4 regions of the Streptomyces sp. NPDC002088 genome follow, and region 2 is predicted to be linked to each of the others. Evidence: riboswitches for the same ligand, from Rfam matches in the RefSeq annotation. Region 2 holds a riboswitch; each other region holds the start of a gene.
What was found. A riboswitch is a leader RNA that binds a small molecule or an ion and turns the genes downstream of it on or off. The one in region 2 is predicted to bind S-adenosylmethionine.
Positions count from the first base shown of each region.

Region 1: another riboswitch for S-adenosylmethionine. It lies ahead of ABT114_RS28270 (putative leader peptide); the one in region 2 lies ahead of ABT114_RS15610 (aminotransferase class V-fold PLP-dependent enzyme).
Region 3: another riboswitch for S-adenosylmethionine. It lies ahead of ABT114_RS28105 (ABC transporter substrate-binding protein); the one in region 2 lies ahead of ABT114_RS15610 (aminotransferase class V-fold PLP-dependent enzyme).
Region 4: another riboswitch for S-adenosylmethionine. It lies ahead of thrC (threonine synthase); the one in region 2 lies ahead of ABT114_RS15610 (aminotransferase class V-fold PLP-dependent enzyme).

Region 1 is NZ_JBEOXO010000014.1:188,560-192,293, reverse strand. Features, by position in the region: gene ABT114_RS28280 (MFS transporter) at 1-1,300, opposite strand, end outside; gene ABT114_RS28275 (hypothetical protein) at 1,495-1,737, opposite strand; SAM riboswitch class IV at 1,717-1,829, shown strand; gene ABT114_RS28270 (putative leader peptide) at 1,849-1,980, shown strand; gene ABT114_RS28265 (ABC transporter substrate-binding protein) at 2,196-3,734, shown strand, end outside.
Region 2 is NZ_JBEOXO010000006.1:270,808-274,541, forward strand. Features, by position in the region: gene ABT114_RS15605 (Lrp/AsnC family transcriptional regulator) at 1-106, shown strand, start outside; gene ABT114_RS15610 (aminotransferase class V-fold PLP-dependent enzyme) at 132-1,493, opposite strand; SAM riboswitch class IV at 1,655-1,771, opposite strand; gene trpD (anthranilate phosphoribosyltransferase) at 1,845-2,909, opposite strand; gene qcrB (cytochrome bc1 complex cytochrome b subunit) at 3,032-3,734, opposite strand, start outside.
Region 3 is NZ_JBEOXO010000014.1:152,253-155,986, reverse strand. Features, by position in the region: gene ABT114_RS28105 (ABC transporter substrate-binding protein) at 1-1,428, opposite strand, end outside; SAM riboswitch class IV at 1,686-1,795, opposite strand; gene ABT114_RS28100 (DUF1684 domain-containing protein) at 1,911-2,732, shown strand; gene ABT114_RS28095 (DUF427 domain-containing protein) at 2,946-3,734, opposite strand, start outside.
Region 4 is NZ_JBEOXO010000012.1:92,433-96,166, forward strand. Features, by position in the region: gene ABT114_RS25195 (cold-shock protein) at 159-365, opposite strand; gene ABT114_RS25200 (MoaD/ThiS family protein) at 822-1,097, opposite strand; gene thrC (threonine synthase) at 1,094-2,380, opposite strand; SAM riboswitch class I at 2,398-2,538, opposite strand; gene ABT114_RS25210 (glucosyl-3-phosphoglycerate synthase) at 2,719-3,690, shown strand.

The DNA.
Region 1 (3,734 bases), on a different contig from region 2:
ATTCAGGTGTGCGGTCAGGAGCAGTGGGGCGACCGGTCGCCACGGACCGGGAGATCGGCGGCGCGGCCGGGGCGGGCGCCGAGGGGGACGCCCGTGCCAGCCACAGCGCCACGCCGACCGCCGCCAGGACGGCGGTCGCGGCGCCCGTGGCCAGTCCCCAGCGCACCCCCGCGTGCTGGGAGATCCAGCCGATGACGGGGGCGCCGACCGGGCTGCCGCCCATGGAGATCACTGTGTAGACCGCCATGACCCGGCCGCGCATGGCGTCGCTGACCTCCGACTGGACGAAGGCGCTCACCGCCGTGTTCAGCGTCATCAGCGTGAAACCGGCGGGCAGCAACAAGGCGAGGAAGGCGGGGTACGTGGGCATGACTGCCGCCAGTGCCTCGAAACCGCCGAACAGCAACGCGCCGACCACGACGGTCCGCACCCGGGGCGAGATACCGCGCGTGGCGGCGATAGTGCCGGCGACGGTGCCGATGGCCAGGGCCGTGTTCATGATGCCGAGCCCCCGGGAGCCGACGTCGAAGACCCGGCCGGCGAACAGGGTCAGCGTGGTCGGGAAGTTGACCGCGAAGGTGGCGACCAGGCCGAAGATCGTGAACACGCCGACGAGTTCGGGCCGCGCGGCCACATAGCGCAGCCCCTCCGCCCCCGCTCCCGTCCACGGGGGCCGGGAGACGGCGTGTGTCTCCGGCGCCCGTGGGCGGATCGACAGCAGACCCGCGAGGACGACGGTGAAGGACACGGCGTTGAGAGCGAACACCCACCCGGTACCGATCGCCCCGATCAGCACACCGGCGATCGCCGGGCCGATCAGGCGGGCGGCGTTCAGGGACAGGATGTTCAGGCCCGCCGCCTTCGGGATCAGTGCCCGGCCGACCAGTTCGGTGACGAAGGACAGGCGAGCGGGGTTCTCCACCGTGAACACGCAGCCCAGGGCGAAGGACAGGACGTACAGAAGCCACAGCGGGGCATGGCCGCAGAGCACCATCACCGTCAGAAGCAGGGCCTGCACGGCGTACAGCGTCTGGGTCCACAGCAGCAGGGTCCGCCGGTCGTACCGGTCGGCTATGACCCCGCCCCACAGACCGAACAGCAGCACTGGGGCGAACTGAAGGCCCACGACCCAGCCGAGCGCGGTCCCGCTGTGGGTGAGCGTCAGGACGTACCAGTCCAGCGCGACCCCCTGCATGGCGCTACCGACGTTGGACACCAGTCCCGTGCTCCAGTAGATCCGGTAGTCACGGACCCGCAGCGCGGCGAACACCCCTGCCGGGGCGGTGCTGTTGACGGCCATGCGTCTCTTTCCGATGGGTCGGCCAGGTGGTGCGCGCGACGGACGCGTCGCAGCGAGAGCCCCGGGGCGGCCGGGGCGGGCGTGAGAAGGGCCGCACGACATGTTCGCCGCGGAGGCGGCCGGCGATGCCGGTCCGGATCCGCGCGAAGGCACGGCGGTGCACGGGCGCAGAAAGGACTGAAGGGAGCGAGTGGTCAGCGACAGGTCTGGTCGAACTGATCGGCGCGGCGGCCCACCCAGAAGGGATCGAGCAGCACGGTGCGTGCCTGACCTGCGGTCTCCATGGCCGGATCAAAGCACACGGCGCGAGGAGCGTCCACCACGCGTCCCGGCACGTGAGACGGCCCCGCCTTCTCGAACAGGGCGCCCGATTCCGGCATTGACGTACGACGAGACCGCTCCGTAGCATCGCGACCGGCATTGAGTGTCAGCGTCAAGCCCTGGCTCGCTGACCGGCAACCCTCCCACGCGGTGGGGTGCTCCAGGTGAAAGCCCGGCGGGATCACGACGATTCCCGCAAGCGCGTGGCCCCGGGACCGGGGCCGGAGATGGGGAGGACCGGCATGCGGCACTGTGGTGGCCCAGCTGTCTCCTCCGCCGACGCCACGGCGTTCTCCCGGCTCTCGCGCCGACGCCACATCGATCTGAAGCGCTCGACCAGCTGCCTCTGTCAGGCCTGACGAGCTCGGCCGACGTCGGCTGACGTCCGCTACCCAGCCACGGCTCCTTCCTCCCTTTCCCCTTGCCACCGCTCTCGGTGTCATCCCCCCTGACCCCTGTCTGTACAGCGCTCCCCCGCTGCCGGTGCCGATCCGGCCGGGCCCGCACGCCCATGCACGGCCGTGCCTCGCACGGCACCCCGTGCCTGGTGAACACGAGTAGGAGAAACCCCTCCGTGACAGCACTCCCGGATTTCAGACTCTCCCGATGGGCGCCCCTGGCCGCCCTGCTGACCACCAGTGTTCTGCTGACCGCCTGCGGGTCGGGCGGTGACGACTCCGGCAGCGGAAGCGGCCAGGCGAAGTCCGGCGGCACCTTGACCTTCGCGGTGGGTTCCGACGCCGGCTGCGTGGACCCACAACAGTCCGGCAGCAACGAAAGCATCTACTCGGTGCGCCAGACCGTGGACTCCCTGACCGACCAGGACCCCGAGACCGGCAAGATCGTGCCGTGGCTGGCCAAGAGCTGGGACATCGACTCCGAGGCGACGACGTTCACCTTCCATCTGCGGTCGGGTGTCACCTTCAGCGACGGGTCCGAGCTGACCGCACAGGTGGTCAAGGACAACTTCGACGCGGTGCCCAAGCTCGGCGCCCTGGGGACCCTCGCCCAGGGCTATCTGAGCGGCGTCAAGAGCACCACCGTGGTGGACCCGCTCACCGTCAAGGTGACCTTCAAGGTGCCCAACGCCCAGTTTCTCCAGGCGACTTCGACCCATACGCTGGGCATCGAGTCGTCGGCGAGCGTGAAGAAGACCCCGCAGCAGAAGTGCAGCGACGGCGTGATCGGATCCGGGCCGTTCGTGCTGAAGCAGTATGTGCAGAACCAGTCGATCACCCTGGTCAAGCGCACCGGCTACGGCTGGGGCTCCTCGCTGTGGTCCCAGAAGGGCGAGGCCTACCTGGACAAGCTGGTGTTCAAGGTCGTGCCCGAGGCCGGTGTCCGGGCCGGCAGTCTCCAGTCCGGACAGGTGGACGCGATCAGCAGCGTCGGCAAGGCCAACGAGGCCGCGCTCAAGGGCGGCCAGGTCACTCTCCAGCGCCGGGCCAACCCCGGCGTGGTGTTCGGCCTGGGGCTCAACAACTCCCGGCCTGCCCTGAAGGACACGAAGGTGCGCCAGGCGATCCTGTCCGCCATCGACCGGCAGCAGATCGCCGACACCGTGTTCCCGACCGGCACCCAGCCGGCGACCAGCGTCCTGGCGCACACCACACCCGACTACACCAACCTCGCCTCAGACCTCGCCTTCGACGCGGCCAGGGCGAAGTCCCTGCTGGACGCGGCCGGTTGGAAGGCGGGCAGCGACGGCATCCGCACCAAGGACGGCAAGAAGCTGAGCCTGACCATCACCTGGTTCCCCAACTCCGCCACCAACCAGCCCGCACTGGAGCTGGTCCAGCAGCAGCTGAAGGCCGTCGGGGTCGACGTGGTGCTCAAGCAGCTCCAGGTCAGCCAGTTCTCCACCACGCTCCAGTCGGGTGACTTCGACGTGGTGTGGGGCAACGTGACCCGCTCCGACCCCGACATCCTGCGCAGCTCCTTCTCCACCCAGCTGGCCAACCTCTACCACCTGTCTGCCAGTTCACTGGACACGGCGCTGTCCGCGCAGGCCGCGACCACGGACACCGCGAAGCGCAAGCAGCTGGTGGGCGAGGCACAGAAGCTGCTCGTGCAGAACGCGTACTACGCGCCGGTGGTGGAGCTCCAGACCCAG
Region 2 (3,734 bases):
GATCAGCAAGATCCCCGGGGTGGAGGGCACGGACACGCACGTCGCCTTCCGTACGTATTCGCAGCATGACCTCGAGGCGGCGTTCGCGATCGGTCTCGACTCGTGAACACCGCCTCGTAGGAGCTTTCCGGTCAGACCGCCGGGACGCAGCGGCCGTCCTCCGTGCGGTACTGCCACTTCGCGCCGTCCGTGACCAGTTCCTTCACCGCGTTCACGAAGCGCTCCACGTGCTCGTCGGGGGTGCCCGCGCCGAAGCTGACCCGGATCGCGTTGAGGGACTTCTCGCCCGGCGCGGCCTCGGGGGTGCCGCACTCGCCCTGGCTCTGGGGGTCGCTGCCCAGGAGGGTGCGGACCAGGGGGTGGGCGCAGAAGAGGCCGTCGCGGACGCCGATGCCGTACTCGGCGGAGAGGGCCGCGGCGAAGTGGGAGCTGTTCCAGCCCTCCACCACGAAGGAGATCACGCCCACGCGCGGGGCGTCGTCGCCGAAGAGGGACAGGATCCTGACCTCGGGGACCTCGGCGAGGCCCGCGCGGACGGTGTCGATCAGGTGCTGTTCGCGGGCGACGAGCGTGTCGAAGCCGGCCTCGGTGAGGGCCTTGCAGGCGGAGGCGATGGAGTAGGCGCCGATGACGTTCGGCGAGCCGGCCTCGTGGCGGGCGGCGCTCTCGTGCCACTCCACGTCCACTCCCCCGTCCTCGCGCCGGGTGACCTTGCGGCTGGCGCCGCCGCCCGCCAGGTACGGCTCGGCCTCACGCAGCCAGTCCGCGCGGCCGGCCAGGACGCCGGAGCCGAACGGGGCGTACAGCTTGTGGCCGGAGAAGGCGACCCAGTCGACGTCGAGGTCCTGGAGCGACACCGGGTGGTGCGGGGCGAGCTGGGCGGCGTCCAGGACGATACGGGCGCCGTGCGCGTGGGCGGCCGCGGCCAGCTCCCGTACGGGCCACAGCTCGCCGGTGACATTCGAGGCGCCGGTGACGCAGACCAGGGCCGGGCCGTAGGGGTCGCGGTCGGCGAGGGCGCGCTCCAGGGTCTCGACGGCCTGACGCGGGGTGCGCGGGGCGTCGAGGTAGGTGACCCGGGCGTCCTTCCAGGGCAGCAGCGAGGCGTGGTGCTCGGTCTCGAAGACGAAGACCTGGCAGTCGGCGGGCAGCGCGGCCGCGAGGAGGTTGAGGGAGTCGGTGGTGGACCGGGTGAAGACGACCTGGTCGCCGGTACGGCAGCCGAGGAACTCCGCCACGGTCCTGCGGGCGTTCTCGAAGAGGTCCGTGGAGAGCTGGGAGAGGTAGCCGGCGCCGCGGTGGACGCTGCCGTAGTACGGGGCGTACGCCGCCACGTCGTCCCAGACGCGCTGGAGGGCGGGGGCGCTGGCCGCGTAGTCGAGCGCGGCGTAGGTGACTTCGCCGCCCGTGACGAGCGGGACGGTGACATCCCGGCCCAGAACGGGCAGCGGGGCACAAAGCGACTGGTCGGCGGCAGCGGTGGAGACGGACATGGTGAACTCCTGTGAGAAGCAAGAGGAATCACCGCGCGAGCAGGTACGGCTCAAGCACGGAGAAAGGTGAAAGGGGTATGCGGAGGCGGGGCTCTACGCCCTATCGCATTCGCTTGCTCACGGAAGGCTCCCTCGACGACCAGGACCCCTGGTTTGCGAGGGGTCCGCGCTTGCCGTAGACCTCACTGCCTACGGCCTGGTCTTCACCCGGGGCACCCCGCCACGGACGGAGGGTTGCCGGACAGTCGGCCGGGGCCTCATGACTGTCACTCATGACCTGAAGAGGAAAGTACGTGAAGTGATCGCGGTCCCGCAACTCGTGTCCGGATTACGGGACCGCACTCACATCCGCTACGCGTTGCTGACGGCCACCCAGCGCTCCAGCGTCCGCTTGGCCGCGCCCGAGTCGATCGCCTCCGCCGCCTTGGCCATGCCGGCGCGGATCTGCTCGGCCAGCGTCCCGGAGCCCGGCTCCAGCGCCACCAGCGCCGCCGCCGAGTTCAGCAGGACGGCGTCCCGAACCGGGCCGGTCTCGCCGTTGAGCAACCGGCGCGCCACGTCCGCGTTGAACGACGCGTCGGCGCCCCGCAGCGCCTCCACCGGCACCAGCTCGATGCCGACGTCCCGCGGGTCGAAGGCCTCCTCGCTCACCTTGCCGTCCCGGACGACCCATACCCGGGAGGTGGACGTCGTGGTGAGCTCGTCGAGGCCGTCGTCGCCGCGGAACACCAGCGAGGAGTTGCCGCGCTCGGCGAAGACGCCCGCGATGATCGGCGCCATGCGCAGATCGGCGACGCCGATCGCCTGGGACTTCACCTTCGCCGGGTTGGTCAGCGGACCCAGGAAGTTGAACACCGTCCGGATGCCCAACTGACCGCGCGCCGCCGCCACATGACGCAGCGCCGGATGGAACTTCACCGCGAAGCAGAAGGTGATCCCGGCCTCCTCGGCGACCTCCGCCACCCGCTTCGGCGTCAGCTCGAGATTGACCCCGAGCTTCTCCAGGACGTCCGAGGCACCCGACGCCGACGACGCGGCCCGGTTGCCGTGCTTGACGACCTTGGCACCGGTGCCGGCGATGACGATCGAGGACATCGTGGAGATGTTCACCGTCTTCGCGCCGTCGCCGCCCGTACCGACGATGTCGACGGTGGCGCCCGGCACCTGGATCACGTTCGCGTGCTCGTACATGGCCCGGACGAGGCCCGTGATCTCCTCGACGGTCTCGCCCTTGGCCCGCAGCGCCACCGCGAACCCGGCGATCTGCGCGTCGGTCGCCTCGCCGCGCATGATCCGGTCCATCGCCCAGGCGGTGTTCTCCGCGCTCTGGTCGCGGCCCTCCAGCAGACCGTTCAGTACCGCGGGCCAGGAACGGCCCGCCGCGGTGTCGCCTCCAGCGGGGGTCACAGCGCTCATCAGCCGCTCCTGGTTCGTAGACACGTACAAGCTGGTTACAGCCTATCCATCCGCCGGGCACGGCGAAGGGCCCCGTCCGAAGACCGGACGGGGCCCTTCTGTGCGCGTGGCGAGCGCAGCGATCAGTGGTGGCCGTGGCCGCTCGTGATCTCCTTGTACTCGTCGACGGTCGGCTTCGGGATCTGGCTGTCCTCGTTGAAGTACGCCTTGCTGACCTTGGCGCGCAACTTCTCGGAACCCTTCACCTTGCGCTCGACACCGTTCTCGTCGACCGTCGGGCCGATCTCGAGCGGCTGGTACTGCTCGTGCGCCGTGATGGTGTGCAGCTGCTCCTGGCTGAGCGGCTCGTGGATCTCGATGAACTCACCGTGCGGCAGGCGCTTGATGGTGCCGGTCTCGCGACCGTGCAGCACCTTGTCCCGGTCCCGGCGCTGGAGGCCGAGGCAGATCCGCTTGGTGATCAGGAACGCGATGACCGGTCCGACGAAGAAGAAGATCCGGACGAACCAGGTGATCGAGTTGATCGACAGGTGGAAGTGCGTGGCCCACAGGTCGTTGCCGCCACCGACGAGCAGACCCAGGTACCAGGTCATCCAGGCCACACCGAGCGCAGTCCGCGTCGGGGCGTTGCGCGGACGGTCCAGGATGTGGTGCTCGCGCTTGTCGCCGGTGATCCAGGCCTCGATGAACGGGTAGACGCCGATCGCGACCAGGACCAGCGGGAAGATCATCAGCGGAACGAACACACCCAGGACGAGGGTGTGACCCCAGAGGTTGATCTCCCAGCCCGGCATGAAGCGGATCAGGCCCTCGGAGAAGCCCATG
Region 3 (3,734 bases), on a different contig from region 2:
TACGGCGGGGTCGGAGTAGTCGTTGGCGACCCAGCTGTTGGCCGAGTAGAAGGGCGAGAGGTAGTTGTCGGCGTCGAGGTAGTCGGCGTACCAGCCGAGTTGGTAGAGCGGGTACAGGTGCTTGATGCGGTCCTTGCCGTACTGGGTCCACTCGGTGGACTGCAGGTTCACCTTGAACAGGCCGGTGGCCTCCAGCTGGGTCTTGATCAGCGCGTACTCGTCCGCCGAGGACGAGCCGTAGTGGTCGCTGTTGTACTGCAGGTTGAGGGTGACCGGGGTGCTCACCTTCGCCGCCTTCAGCCTCGCCGCGGCCGCCGCCTTGTCGGGGCCGCCCTTCTTGTCGCCGTAGAGCGACTTGAAGGAGGGCGCGGCTCCGGTCAGGCCGTCGGGCACGGAGCTGTAGAGCGGCTGGTAGCTGTTCTTGTAGACCTGCTGGGCGAGTTGGGCCCGGTCGACGGAGTCGGCGACCGCCTGACGGACCGCCAGCGCCTTCGCCTTGTCGGCGTTCTTGGTCTTGGTGCCGTACGGCTGGGTCTGGAAGTCGAAGACGATGTAGCGGATGCCGTTGCCGGAGCCGGTGTGGACCTTGACGCCCTTCTTCTTGGCCAGGTCGTCGAGGTCGGCGGTCGCGAGCGTGCGGTAGACGGCGTCGATGGTGCCCTGCTGGACGTCGAGCTTCAGGTTGCTGGCGGTGGTGTAGTACTTGAGCTGGACGTTCTTGGTCTTCGGGGTGCCCTGTTGGCCCTGGTAGGCACTGTTGGCGGTGAAGGAGACCAGCGAGTTCTTGTCGTAACTGGTAACGCCGTAAGGGCCGTTCCAGGGCTTGCCCGCGACGATCGACTTGTCGTCGAGGATCTTGTCCGCCGGGTAGACCTGCTCGTCGACGACGTAGCCGGCCGCCGTGGACAACACCTGTGGGAACAGCGTGTCGTTGGCCGACTTGAGGGTGAAGACGACGGTGGTCGGCGTCGGGGCGGCGACCGAGGCAAGGTTGTACAGCAGAGACGACGGGCCGTTCTCGTCGGCGATCTTCAGCGTGCGGTCGAAGCTGAACTTGACGTCGGAGGACGTCAGTTGATGCCCGTTGGCGAACTTCAGACCCTTCTTGAGGGTGACCGTGTACTCCTTGGGCCCGGTCAGCCTGATCCCGGTGGCCAGGTCCGGGGAGGCCTCCGTGGAGCCGTTCTTCACGCTGAGCAGGGTCGAGTAGACCTCGCTCTCGATGGTGCCGGAGCCCGCGTCCCAGGCGCCTGCCGGGTCCAGGCTGGTCACCTGGTCCGTCGTGCCGATGGTGAGCGCCTCGGTGGGGGCCGCGTCACTGCCGTCCTTGGTGCTGGTGCAGCCGGTCAGGGCCACGAGGAACGCCGCGCTGAGGGAAAGGACGCCGAGGCCGGATCGGAGCGGTCTGGGCGTGATGTGTTGTGCCATGGCTGGTCTCTGCTTCCGCATGGGTGGGTACGCGAAGGAGCCGCGCCGGGCTGTATCTGCCGGACGGCGCGCGTCGTCGCGTGAAGGCGCAGGAAAAGGGAGTTGGTGAAGCGTCGGCGCGTTTGCCGCCGACGGCTCAGTCAGTTCTGACAGAGACAGCTGCAGACCAGCAGCAGATCCACATGACGTCGGGAGCACAGCACGAGGCCACGTGCCACGTCGTCCTCCTGGGAGTGTCGTCGGCCCTCGGGCCGAAGGAAACGCACTTGCAGAACAGGGAAATCCGCCGAGCTTTCACCTGGGGCACCCCACTGCGTCGAGGGTTGCCGTCCGGCCAGCCAGGGCTTGATCACCGGAACTCGTAGCTCGCGCTCACCGTAGATCGACAATTCTCTCGGCGTCAAGAGTTCCCTCTGGCGGGATGACCTGCGCAGGCCCGGTGGTTGCACGAAGAACGACCAGTGCTGCGAGAAGGAGCCGATATGACCGTCCAAGACGTCGACCGGGTGAGCTTCGTGCAGGAGTGGGAGGAGTGGCACCGGCAGAAGGAAGCGGTGCTGTCCGGCCCGCACGGGTTCCTCGCGATCACCAGCCTCCGCTGGCTGAGCGAGGAGCCCACCCGGTTCGAGGACGCGCCCGGAGCCTGGTCGAGCACCGCCGACGGGGTCGTGGTCGAACTCGACGAGGGCGAGGAGATCACCGTCGACGAGCAAGTGGTCCACGGCCGCCACGACTTCGGTGTCCTTGCCGAGCGCAGCAGTGTGTACATCGGCTGGGGCGACGCGGTGATCGAGGTTGCCAAGCGCGGCGGGCACGACATCGTGCGGCCCCGCCACCCTGGCAACCCGCTGCGTACGGCCTTCACAGGCACGCCGGCCTACGAGCCCGACCCGCGCTGGGTCCTCTCCGGCCGCTTCCTGCCCTTCGACTCCCCGCGCCCGGTGACCGTCGGTGCCGCCGTCGAGGGTCTGGAGCATGTCTACGACTCCCCCGGCCAGGTCGAGTTCGAACTGGACGGCACACCGCACCGGCTCACCGCCTTCAACGGCAGGACGCCCGGCGCCCTCATGGTGCTGTTCACCGACAAGACCTCCGGCGTGACCACTTACGCGGCGAACCGCTCCCTCCAGCTCCCAGCCCCCGACGCCGAGGGCAGGGTGACGATCGACTTCAACCGCGCCGCCAACCTGCCCTGCGCCTACACGGATCTGGCCACCTGCCCGCTTCCTCCGACCGAGAACCGGCTGCCGGTCGCGATCGAGACGGGCGAGAGGATCCCGCTGGAGCGCGGCGGACGACTCTGACGGGACGCGCGTCTCCTGGCCCCCGTCATCGCCGTCGTCCGTGGCCGTTGGCGGGGGCAGGATGCCGCCGTGGGCGCTGAGCCGGCCGTCGACCGGGACGGTCACTACTCCGGGGCCGCGAAGACAGCGAGCCGCCCAGCCGATGCGCCCGTGCGTGAGGTGGTCGGGCCGTCCCGGAAGACCTCCAGCGGTTCGAGCGCGTCGCTGTGAACGTCATGTGCGCTGTTGCTCCGAGAGCGTCCTGGTGAAGTGGGTGACGGGGCGCTCCACCCGTTCGCCGTCGAGGGTGATGTCGACCGTCTCGTTGTAGAAGGCGAGGAGCCCCTGGATGGCGCCGACCGCGGGCAGCGGGTCCGGGTAACTCCAGACGAGGTTGGGCGGGACGTCGGCCTCACCGCGCCACGACCAGTACTCGGCGGTGCCCTTGTACGGGCAGCCGGTGTGATGGTCGGTGGCTTCGAGCAGGTCGAGGCGGACGTCCTCGCGCGGGATGTAGTAGCGGGTGGGCAGGCCGGTCTCGAAGAGCAGGACCGGCCGGTGGGTGTCCGCGACGAGCGTGCCGTCGATCTGGATCACGAGGTGACGGCTGCTGGGGAGGGCGTCCACCCGCTTGTGCGGGTCACGGGGGTGGATGAAGATCTCTTCCTCCTCCTCGTACCAGTGGTCCAGGCCCCGCCCGACGCGCCGGAACCACTCGAAGGCGATGTGGCCGGCCAGGTCGTCGGCCGGGTAGGTCCAGGCGGCGTTCTCCAGCGACTCGCCGTCGACTTCGACGTCGTAGAAGATCTGCGAGCCGGTGTGCGTGCCGGTCGGTGGGTTCTTCGCGGGACGGAGGAGCTCCTCGCGTACCTCCGCACGCGGGAACGCGTACAGCGGTACGGGAACACCCGGCTCCCAGACGAGGACGGGGTGGCGGCTGTCGACGACCGTCACCTCACCCTTGCGGCCGCGTACCCAGCGCTCGCTCGGCTCCCACAGGAGCCCCTCGGGGGTGGTCCGCAC
Region 4 (3,734 bases), on a different contig from region 2:
CAATGATTAGCACTCGCCCATGCCGAGTGCAAGCGCCTGCCCGGGATCCGCGGGCCCGCGCGGCGACGCTCGGGCATGCCGAAGGGCTCGTACCCCGTGGGATACGAGCCCTTCGAACAAGAACAGAAGAACGTCGCTGCTGTTAGTCGGCGCGTGCTTCAGCCGGTCGCCAGGCGGACCATGTCCGCCTGCGGCCCCTTCTGACCCTGCGAGATCTCGAAATCGACCCGCTGGCCCTCTTCCAGGGTGCGGTACCCGTCCATCTGGATCGCGCTGTAGTGGACGAACACGTCCGCACCACCGTCGACCGCGATGAAGCCGTACCCCTTCTCCGCGTTGAACCACTTGACGGTGCCCTGAGCCATGCCTAACTCCCCTATTACTGGCCCTTGCACGGATCCACACTTCGCGGACCCGGGTCAGACCTCACCCCCCAATGGCAGCCGGGGGCGTGCGCCGGAACGCGTCGACCGCGGCTGAATGTATCTGTCCAACTGCCGTCTGCAACAGGTCAATCGGACGAGAAATCCGGGCATGACGGGTCCGGAATCTACCCACAATTCGCCTGGTTTCAGGGCAAGTTGGGCCGGGCATAGGGAGCGAAAGGCGCAAAAGACCTGCACACTTTGGCTACTTCTCATCGGCCGTGCGGCAGGTCGCGAGGGCCGCAATCCCTGGAATCGGGAGCGGGTTCCCCAACTGTACCGCGCTCAATCACACTGAATTACCCCCTCCGCTTCTCTCGCGGAGGGGGCACTGTATCCATGAGCGGCAATGCCGCGGGATGAACACTCGGTAACCGCGGTTACCGATGGTAATGATCAGCCTCCGGCGACCGCCGGAATGATGGAGACACCGGCGCCGTCCGGGGTCGCCGTCTCCAGACCCTGCTCGAAGCGGACATCGTCGTCGTTGACGTACACGTTGACGAACCGGCGCAGCTTGCCCTGGTCGTCGAGGACGCGGGCCGCGATGCCGGCGTGGTTCTTCTCCAGGTCGGAGAGGACCTCGGCGAGGGTCGCGCCCTCGGCGCTCACCTCGGCCCTACCGCCGGTGTAGGTGCGCAGGATGGTGGGGATGCGGACGTTGACGCTCATGATGCGAGGCCAGCCTCTCGGAAGGAGTCGAGGTTCGGGCGGATCGTCGCGGTCAGGCCGGTACCGGCCACCGCGTCGAGAGTCTTCAGACCGTCGCCGGTGTTCAGCACGACAGTGGTCTTGGCCGGGTCGAGCAGGCCGGCCTCGATGAGCTTCTTCGTCACGCCCACCGTCACCCCGCCCGCCGTCTCGGCGAAGATGCCCTCGGTCCGCGCCAGCAGCTTGATCGCGTCCACGATCTGCTCGTCCGTCACATCCTCCACGGCACCGCCCGTGCGGCGCGCGATGTCCAGGACGTACGGCCCGTCGGCCGGGTTGCCGATGGCGAGGGACTTGGCGATGGTGTCCGGCTTCTGGGGGCGTACGACGTCGTGGCCGGCCTTGTACGCCACGGACACCGGCGAGCAGCCCTCTGCCTGCGCACCGAAGATCTTGTACGGCTTGTCCTCGACCAGGCCGAGCTTGATCAGCTCCTGCAGACCCTTGTCGATCTTCGTGAGCTGGGAGCCGGAGGCGATGGGGACGACCAACTGGTCGGGCAGCTGCCAGCCGAGCTGCTCGCAGATCTCGTACGCGAGGGTCTTCGAGCCCTCCGCGTAGTACGGCCGCAGGTTGACGTTGACGAAGCCCCAGCCCTCGCCCGCCGGGTCGCCGATCAGCTCGGAGCAGAAGCGGTTCACGTCGTCGTAGTTGCCCTCGATGCCGACGAGCTCGCCGCCGTAGATGGCGGCCATGACGACCTTGCCCTGCTCCAGGTCCTGCGGGATGAACACGCAGGAGCGGAAGCCGGCCCGGGCGGCGGCGGCGCCGACGGCACCGGCCAGGTTGCCGGTGGAGGAGCAGGAGAGGGTGGTGAACTCGAAGGCGCGGGCGGCCTCGATGGCCTGGGCGACGACGCGGTCCTTGAAGGAGTGCGTCGGGTTGCCGGAGTCGTCCTTCACGAAGAGCTTGCCGGCGTCGACACCGAGCTCGCGCGCCAGGTTGTCGGCCTTGACGAGCTTGGTCCAACCGGGGTTGATGTTGGGCTTGGTCGCCACGTCCGCGGGGACGGGCAGCAGGGGTGCGTAGCGCCAGATGTTCGCGGGTCCCGCCTCGATCTGCTTGCGGAGCTCCTCGGCGTCATAGGCCGAGAAGTCGTACGCGATCTCGAGCGGGCCGAAACATTCCTCGCAGGCGAAGACCGGGCCGAGCGGCACGCGGTGGCCGCACTCGCGGCAGGAAAGTGCCGCGGCGGGGCCCAGATCGACGGAGTTCGTGGTGCTTGCAACAGTCTGCACAGCCATGGAGGCGAGGCCCTTTCTCCTCATCTTCCTCACGACGCACTTCGCCGTGAGACGGATTTGGCACCTTCCCGAGCCGGGAGCCTCGCGGTGAACGAGAGCCGACTGGAGGGTTGCCGGGGCTTCATCGGGCCGTATCCCTCTGCCCCTCTGGATGAGCGGTATGAAGTTGTGAACGGCGGGCCACCCCGGACATGCGATGGTCACCCGCGTTGTTCAAGACTGTAACCGACGGCCAGGACAGTTGAGAGAGTCGTCCGAACCGCGAGATGCCTGTGCCCATCAGCCGCTACCGCGGCGGGCCCCTTTCCCGCCGCGAGAACGTAGAAGGAGCCGCCACTGTGCTGGAAGAAGTCGAGCGCTGGCTGAGCACACGCTCCTGGTCCGTGACCGATCGCCCGCTCCACCAGATCCTCGCCGCGAAACGCGCCAGGGGCCAGTCGGTCTCCGTCGTCCTGCCCGCGCTCAACGAGGAGGAGACCGTCGGCGACATCGTCGCCGTGATCCGTCACGACCTCATGCAGCAGGTCCCGCTCGTCGACGAGATCGTCGTCGTCGACTCGGGATCCACCGACCGCACCTCCGAGGTGGCCGCCGCCGCGGGCGCCCGGGTCGTCCACCGCGACGACATCCTGCCCCGCATCCCGGCCGTACCGGGCAAGGGCGAGGTGCTCTGGCGATCCCTGCTGGTCACCCGCGGGGACATCGTCTGCTTCATCGACGCCGACCTGAAGGAGTTCTCCTCCGACTTCGTCTCCGGGATCGTGGGCCCGCTGCTCACCGACCCGGACGTCGATCTCGTCAAGGGCATGTACGACCGCCCGCTGGGCACTGAGCTGGATTCGCTCGCCTCCGGCAGGACCGCCGGCCAGGGCGGCCGGGTGACCGAGCTGATGGCCCGCCCGCTGCTGAACATGCACTGGCCTCGGCTGGCCGGTTTCGTGCAGCCGCTCGGCGGCGAGTACGCGGCCCGCCGCTCGCTGCTGGAACAGCTCCCCTTCCCGGTCGGGTACGGGGTGGAACTGGGCATGCTGGTCGACTCGCTGCACCTGGTGGGCCTCGACGCCCTCGCCCAGGTGGACGTGGGCGTGCGCAAGCACCGGCACCAGGACGGGCAGGCGCTGGGCCGCATGGCCGCCGCGATCTACCGCACCGCGCAGCTGCGGATGGCCCGCGGGCACCTGATCCGGCCCTCCCTCACCCAGTTCGAGCGGGGCGAGGACGGCTTCGAGCCGCGCACGTACTCCGTGGACACGGAGGAGCGGCCGCCGATGGCCGAAATCGCGGAGTACGCGTCACGGAAGGTGGCGTGACGGATGCACACGGTAACGGGATCCCGCTGTCGTATACAAATCTT